2 regions of the Peribacillus sp. GL_122 genome follow, and region 1 is predicted to be linked to the other one. Evidence: riboswitches for the same ligand, from Rfam matches in the RefSeq annotation. Region 1 holds a riboswitch; the other holds the start of a gene.

The links. A riboswitch is a leader RNA that binds a small molecule or an ion and turns the genes downstream of it on or off. The one in region 1 is predicted to bind glycine.
Region 2: another riboswitch for glycine. It lies ahead of AC3ISB_RS20730 (amidohydrolase); the one in region 1 lies ahead of glyA (serine hydroxymethyltransferase).

What each region holds. Positions count from the first base shown of each region.
Region 1 covers NZ_CM174415.1:2,700,260-2,704,333, reverse strand. Annotated here, with positions in the region: gene gcvT (glycine cleavage system aminomethyltransferase GcvT) at 1-914, opposite strand, end outside; gene glyA (serine hydroxymethyltransferase) at 1,048-2,298, opposite strand; glycine riboswitch at 2,474-2,578, opposite strand; gene AC3ISB_RS13020 (amino acid permease) at 2,910-4,074, opposite strand, start outside.
Region 2 covers NZ_CM174415.1:4,294,449-4,298,522, forward strand. Annotated here, with positions in the region: gene AC3ISB_RS20730 (amidohydrolase) at 151-1,338, opposite strand; glycine riboswitch at 1,466-1,567, opposite strand; gene AC3ISB_RS20735 (DUF1444 domain-containing protein) at 1,822-2,628, opposite strand; gene AC3ISB_RS20740 (thioredoxin family protein) at 2,679-2,990, opposite strand; gene AC3ISB_RS20745 (hypothetical protein) at 3,103-3,606, opposite strand; gene AC3ISB_RS20750 (YtoQ family protein) at 3,730-4,074, shown strand, end outside.

The DNA of each region.
Region 1 (4,074 bases):
CCATGACGCGGAATCCCCCGGCCTGTTACTTCAATCCCTACTAATTTTCGTTTTAATCCCGTTTCTTTTTGTTCTGTAAGAGCAGATTTTCCGATAAAGTCACTTTCTTTGTTCGTCTTTACGACAAAGCCGATTCCTGCTTCAAGCGGGCTGATATCGTTACTTAGTTCTTGGCCATAGAGTGCAAGACGTGCTTCCAGCCGAAGCGTGTCCCGTGCACCAAGTCCGCATGGTTTTAATCCACTCGTGGCTCCTGTTTCTAAGATCTTTTCCCAAAGTGCTACTGCTTTGTCTGCAGATAAATAAAGCTCATATCCATTTTCTCCTGTGTAACCTGTACGGGATACAAGTACGTCGGAAATCCCCGAGATGTTGACATGTTGGGCAAATTTAAAAGAGCCAATTTCTGATAAATCTATTTCCGTTAACTTTTGCAAAATGCTTTCTGCCTTTGGACCTTGGATGGCAAGCTGAGCGATGTCTTCCGAAATATTTTGGAGCTCCATCTCTCCTTTTACATGCTGCTTCATCCATTCGTAATCTTTCTCAATGTTTGCAGCATTAATGACAAGTAAATATTTTTCATTTCCTAATTTATAAACTAATAAATCATCGACCGTTCCACCGTCTGGATAACACATTGCGGTATACTGTGCTTGATTGATGCCAAGCTTTGTTACATCGTTTGTAACAAGGTAATTAATATAACTCTCGGCATCTTTCCCTTCCACAAGTACTTCTCCCATATGAGAAACATCAAAAAGTCCTGCTTCAGTTCGAACAGCTTCATGCTCTTCTAAAATGCTAGTAAATTGAACTGGCAGAGCCCAGCCACCAAAATCAATAACTTTTGCTCCGTATTTTTTATATACTTCAAAAAGCGGTGTTTGCTTTAATGCTGTTTCAGTACCCATGATTTACCCCCAATTATGATTTTTTGCAAAATAGTTCAACTGTTACAGGTTTCTTTATTGCTAGTAGTATCTCGCTGCCATGGCAGTTGCTCAGGTTTCTGCAAAGGAATAATTCCATTGAGCTACCCCTTTCTTACACAGTAATGGGCTGTTGAAATAACGGATAACCATCACAAATCCCTTTGGTTGTTTCTCTTGCTTTCTGAAGAACGTCTTTATTCCCTTTACTCTTTAGAACAGTTGCAATCACTTCACCAATTTTCACCATTTCTTCTTTCTTCATGCCTCGAGTCGTTAAAGCTGCTGTTCCCATTCGGATACCGCTCGTAACAAATGGCTTTTCTGGATCATAGGGAATCGTATTTTTATTAACGGTAATGCCCGCTTCTTCTAATAGTTTCTCTGCTTCTTTCCCTGTTAAATTCCAAGGACGCAAATCTAAAAGGACAATATGATTATCTGTTCCACCAGAAACAAGGGCTGCACCCTCATTTTTTAATGTTTCGCCAAGTGTTGCAGCATTTTCAATGACTTGTTTCGCATAATCCTTAAAGCTTGGTTGTAAAGCCTCGTTGAAAGCAACCGCTTTTGCTGCAATGATATGCATGAGTGGGCCGCCTTGAATTCCTGGGAACACAGATTTATTAATCGCTTTGATAATTTCTTCATCGTTCGTTAAAATGATCCCCCCCCGCGGACCTCTCAATGTTTTATGAGTTGTACTTGTCACAACATCTGCATATGGGATTGGGGATGGGTGAAGACCAGTTGCTACCAGCCCGGCTATATGAGCCATATCCACCATAAGTTTTGCACCAACTTGATCGGCAATTTCTCTAAATCGTGCAAAATTAATCGTTCTTGGATAGGCACTTGTCCCAGCAATAATCAATTTAGGTTTTTCTTTCTTTGCGATAGCTTCCAACTCATCATAATCAATTAACTGAGTATCTTCTCTAACTCCATAAGACACAACTTCAAACCATTTTCCTGAAACGCTGACTGGACTTCCATGAGTTAAGTGGCCACCATGTGAAAGGTTCATTCCCATCACTTTATCACCAGGCTGCAGCAGTGCGAAAAAAACTGCGAAATTGGCTTGTGCACCTGAGTGAGGCTGAACATTTGCATATTTTGCACCAAAAAGCTTTGTTAAGCGCTCAATAGCTGCTTGTTCTGCCACATCGACAAATTCACATCCACCATAATAGCGCTTTCCTGGATAACCTTCTGCATATTTATTTGTCATCACGCTTCCCATTGCCTCTAATACATCTGGGCTAACGAAGTTTTCTGATGCAATTAATTCCAGGGTTTGATGTTGACGTTGTCCTTCCTTCTCAATCGCTGCAAAAATGGTTAAATCATTTTGTTTTAAACTCATTTTATTTTCCTCCTAGACATTTTTTAATTATTCTGAATTTTAATGTGGTTCGAGACACTAAAATCTCTTTCCCGCTACAGCTACTTTTCTATGAAGACTGTTAAAAACAGTGTGATTTACTACCTTTTTTGCACGCAAAAAAGGACAGAAAAGGGTAACGTAGCGTTCACGTTCTCTACCCTTCTCTGTCCTTTTACCTGAGAGTTTAGCTCCATTTTTTAATAGAGCCTTTCCCCTTTGGTGGCGTACATGTTTATACGCGCTCTCCAGAGGTGCGTCCAGTTGTGGTTCCATCTACCTGAGAGATTTATTCCAAGGGTCTTTTTGGAACTTGCTCCTTCGGTGGCTTGTGTCGCATTGCACTCTCCCACAACTGTCATCCGCTTATTCAATTTGGTACATTTAGAATAGTAGTTGCGATTAATTATGTCAAGCATTTTTGAAAGCGCTAACAATACTATTCTAAAATATTTATTTCGAATTATCATAGAATCAACCAGATATCTTTGGCTTTTTAAAACGGGCAGATTTTTTACTCACCGAGTTGGAAAAAATGGAGCGGCAACTATCTGGACAAACACAGCAAATAGAATCAAAGGATTTCTTGCCTCTTAATTCCCCGCTACCTCTCTCTGATTCTCCTGATCCACCTTCGTTATGCGCATCTTATAAATCGCAATCAGCATAATGAACCAAACAGGAGTAACGAATAAGGCAACACGAGTGTCGTCCGCAAGTGCAAGAACAACAAGGACGAACGCTAGGAAAACAAGGATCAAGTAATTGGAAATTGGATAAAGTGGTAATTTAAATTTGTTCTTTTTCACTAGATCTGGTCTTGTTTTACGGTATTTCAAATGACTGATGACTGTAATTCCCCAAATAAAGATGAAACATACGGTAGAAATACTTGTAATCAAGGTAAATACTCCTTCAGGCATTAAATAATTCAAAACAACAGAAATTAAAATGACAACAGTTGAAAAGAACAATGCATTGGAAGGTACTTTACGGTCATTAAGTTTTGCAAACGGTACAGGTGCATTTTTATCTTTGGCAAGTGAGTATACCATCCGGCTTGTACTGAAGATTGCGCTGTTACATGCCGAAGCAGCCGATGTTAGGACTACAAAATTAACGATACCAGCAGCTCCAGCAATACCTACAGCCACAAATACTTGAACGAATGGGCTTTCCGTTGGGATGATTGCGTTCCACGGATAAACACTCATAATGACAATAAGTGCGCCAATGTAGAAAATTATAATCCGAATAGGAATATTATTGATCGCCTTGGGGATAACTTTTTCTGGATCTTCTGTTTCACCTGCTGTAAGTCCTACAAGTTCAATGCCCACAAACGCAAACACTACCATCTGGAATGAGAGGACAAAACCATTTATTCCATTTGGGAACATACCTTCGTGACTCCACAGATTCGTGAAACTTGCTGCGCCTGAATCAGTGGAAAAGCCTTTAATAATCATGAAAATACCGATAACAATTAATGCTAGAATAGCTATGACCTTAATTAATGCGAACCAGAATTCCATTTCGCCAAAAAGTTTTACGGTTGCAAGATTCATAAATAGCAGAATGACTAGTGCAATTAATCCAGGCATCCACTGCGGTACGGAGGGAAACCAATACTGAGTATAAAGTCCAACTGCTGTTAAGTCGGCCATTGCGATTGAAATCCAGCAGAACCAGTATGTCCAGCCGGTTACAAATGCTGCCATATTACCTAAATAGTCTCTTACAAAGTCAACAAAGGAA
Region 2 (4,074 bases), 1.6 Mb from region 1:
TGAAGCAGACTGGCCAATTCATTGCAACATCCTTCATGAAACCGCCGACGGCATCCAAATACCTGCCGCAACCCATAAAACACCGTTCGTTAATACCGAACGGTGTTTTGTGGGTTTCTGCGTTTTTTTTGCAAACAAAGACCAAAGGTACTATTTCCATTCATAAAAACTGCATACAACCTGCGCCACTGATTTGGAAGCGATCAAAAGGGCATCCTCATCAATGTCGAATTTAGGATGGTGATTGAAATATGCCTTCTCCACCCCTTTCGGTTTACAGCCAATGTAAAAGAAGCAGCCAGGAATCTTTTCTGCATAATACGAAAAATCTTCCGAACCAGAGAAAACCGGAAATTCCACAACCTTCTTAATATCTTTGTCATCCATGCTTTCCAGGCTATTTTTCACGAATCCAGTCAGTTCAGGGTCATTATATAACGGAGGATAATCGGGAACATATGTAAGTTCGCACTGAACATCAAATTCCGTTTCTATCCCTTTAACGATCCGGTGGATTTCCTTATCGATCAGCTGTTGGGTCTCTGCTGTCATATAACGAACATCCCCTTCAATTTCTATACGATCTTTAATGACATTAAAGCTTCCTTTTCCATCGAAGGAGCCGATTGTGACTACACCCATATCAAAAGGGTTCAAGCGACGGCTGATTACGGTTTGTACGGCTGTCACGAAATGGGCGCCTGCCACAATGGTATCATTAGCCATATGCGGGGAGGATCCATGGCCGCCTACACCCTTTATCGCTAACTTGAAATAGGTCCGTCCAGCCATCGAATAGCCGCCGCGATACCCGACAACCCCTGCTGGATGAGAAGGAAATAAATGGATTCCAAAAACAGCATCCAGTTCATCCAAAAACCCTGATTCCATAATGCTTTTGGCTCCTCCGGGGGGTGTTTCTTCTGCATGTTGATGAATTATTTTGATCGTACCTGATAGGGAATCTTTCAGCTCATTGATGCAGTCTGCCAATACCAATAAATAAGCGGTATGCCCATCGTGTCCGCAGGCATGCATGACACCTTCATTTTTTGAACGGAATGGAACCTCCGCTTCTTCTGAAATCGGCAGTGCATCGAAATCGGCACGGAGACCTATCGTTTTCCCTGGTTTTCCGCCTTCGATCGTCACGATGATCCCTAATCCATTTCCTACATTCGTTTGAATCGATACATCTTTCCCCTTATAAAAATCAATGATATATTTTGCCGTTTTCTCTTCTTTGAAGGATAGCTCCGGATTCTCGTGTAAATGACGGCGGATTTGAACCATTTCCCCTTTACGGGCTTCAAGCATGTTCATTAATTTGCTTTTCACATTCACGATTATTCTCCCCCATTATTTCAAGTTGATTAGCATATTAGTAAGTTCCATGTTCGCTGCAAACCTTCTGTATGTAAAAAGCCAAATAAAAAAGGACAGAGAAGGGTTCCGTAAACTTACCGCTCCCTTCTCTGTCCTTTTACCTGAGAGTTTAACTCCATTTTGGTCATGGAGGTTTCCCCGTTGGTGGCACACTTCCTGCGCGCTCTCCAGAGTTGCGTCCAGCTGCGGTTCCATTTACCTGAGAGATTTGCTCCAAGGGATATTTTTGGAACTTGCTCCTTCGGTGGCTCAATGCTTTGCACTCTCCCACAACGTTCATCCGCTCGTTATATTGTTTTATTCCATATTTTCAAAATATTACAATTATATTATCACCGATTAAAAAATAAATATCAACTCTAAGGGTCATAAACTCTATTAAACTTTAAAAGGACCGCTGTCAGATGCTGACACGGTCCTTTTGTATTCAATATATTATTGTTCACGCTTTTTGTTTTTACCCATAATGAAGATGGGCTCCAACTCATTTTCTTCGTAAAGAAATGATAGAGCCGTTATTGGAACATGACCGCTGGCAAAGAAGCTCATCGCCATTTGCGCAAGAATATCATAGCCCGTATCATTCTTCACATCGGCAATGATGATGACGTCCTGATGGGGAATGGCCACAGCCATGGTTCCCTCGATCTTGTCCTTCATTTCCCGAAGCCATGATTCATTCAGGATCCTGCTGGCATCATAACCATCATTCGTGTTCAAAAAATAAAATGCATTACCTGCAACGATATCCGACTTCATTTCAGTGGAGAGGGAACGGGCATTAAAAAGGGCAATTTCACGGATCCTGTCACCCTGCCAATTTTCCCGTTGAATCATCTTTTCATCTATAAGACGGTAGGTTTTCCCTAAATCAAGGGCATAAAAAATCCGGGTTTCAGCCGTATGCTCATCGAATAAAAATGGATTTCCTTCTTCCGATTCCATTGGAAAGGAGGTCGAGCGGATGACTGGGAAAATGAATTTCTCCTTGCCTTCCATGCTATGTTCTCCCCCCATCACATTCAGGGCCTCTTCCACGTAATAGATAATTTCATCGATGGCCTTTTCCTGTACGTTTTCATAGTTAGCAAGTACAGGAGGCAACTCGATGGTGATACCCTTCCCGGTCTTCACATTTTCCACCCGTAACGTATCTTTCTTGCTATCGAATTTAAATGTGCGATTTTCATCTTTTAAACATTCCTTCAGGATATTTTTCAGCTTCGTGCTGTCCATTTTCATGACTGACCCTCCTCTTCATTGAAAAATCCCCAGCGAGAAGGGGATATTGATTATAGTGATTGTATGAATTCCTCAATTTGTTCTTGCGTTTTACGATCCTTGCTCACGAATCTGCCTAGCTCTTTACCATTATCATACGCGATGAAACTTGGTATACCGAATACATCATTAGCCGCACACACATCGATGAATTCATCACGGTCCACATGAATGAATGTAAAGTCAGGAAATTTCGTTTCAATCTCCGGCATTATCGGTTCGATTACACGGCAATCCCCACACCATGTCGCCGAAAAAAGAAAGATATGTTTGCCTTCATTTTTCAATGCATCATATTGCTCAACGGTTTGTAAATTTTCCATTTGAATATTCCTCCTGCTCTAAATGACACCTTAGTTTTTATAATCCCATCATACCAGACTCTCCAGAAATCAACCATTAATACGGATCGGTTGAAAGGCAGGGGTCAGCTTATTACTGGGGCACGGATGAAACGATTTCCATCATTTGTTTTGCATCGGTTTTTAATTGGTCTTTATCCGTTTCGGTTGTCAGCTTCACCCCGCCGATTCCCACTGCAAGCTCATACTTTTCTTTCGGTATCTCTTTGATCGAGATAAAGCCGAATTTATCTTCAGTCTGAAAAGAATGCAGCATTACATTTTGATCATCTTGTTCCTTTATCGCCAAATATATCACGGAGCTGTCTTCTTTTTCATTTGGATTGTCAAATAATATATAAATCTTATCACCTTTTTGTAAAATCAAATTATTATCATGTTCTTCCACTACTTTAAAATCCTTTGGCAGATAGACCTGAATTAGCCCCGCCTCTTGATTGGGCTGTTTTTCATCGTCACGAAAAGCCACTTCAGCAGCCTTCATAGCCTTTTCGGTTTGTCTCTCGATACTTGAGCAGCCCACAATCAAACTGCTTATCAACAGAAAAACAAGGATATTCTTATTCGATAAAGCCATCGTCATTCCTCCAGCCGTCTCTTTTACTACCTTATGGATAATATTATCCTTATTTATGGAATTCATCCATTTTCTAAAAAACATGGTACAATGAAAGCAATTTTAATACCGAGGAGGAAAACAATGAAGTTAACCGTGTATCTTGCTGGGGAGATCCATTCAAATTGGAGAAGTGAGCTGAGAGATAAGTCCGCTGCACTGAAGCTTCCTTTAGAATTTGTAGGCCCGATGGAAAATCATGAACGCTCCGATAATATCGGTGAAGATATCCTCGGGGAACAGCCGAATCCCATCCTGAAGGATGCGGCCGCTTCCCAAATCAATAATTTGCGGACAGGCCTTTTGATGAAAAAAGCTGATCTTGTCGTCGCTCTGTTTGGCGAGAAATATAAACAGTGGAATACTGCCATGGACGCAAGCACCGCCATTTCCCTGGGTAAACCGCTTATTTTGATTCGTCCGGAATCC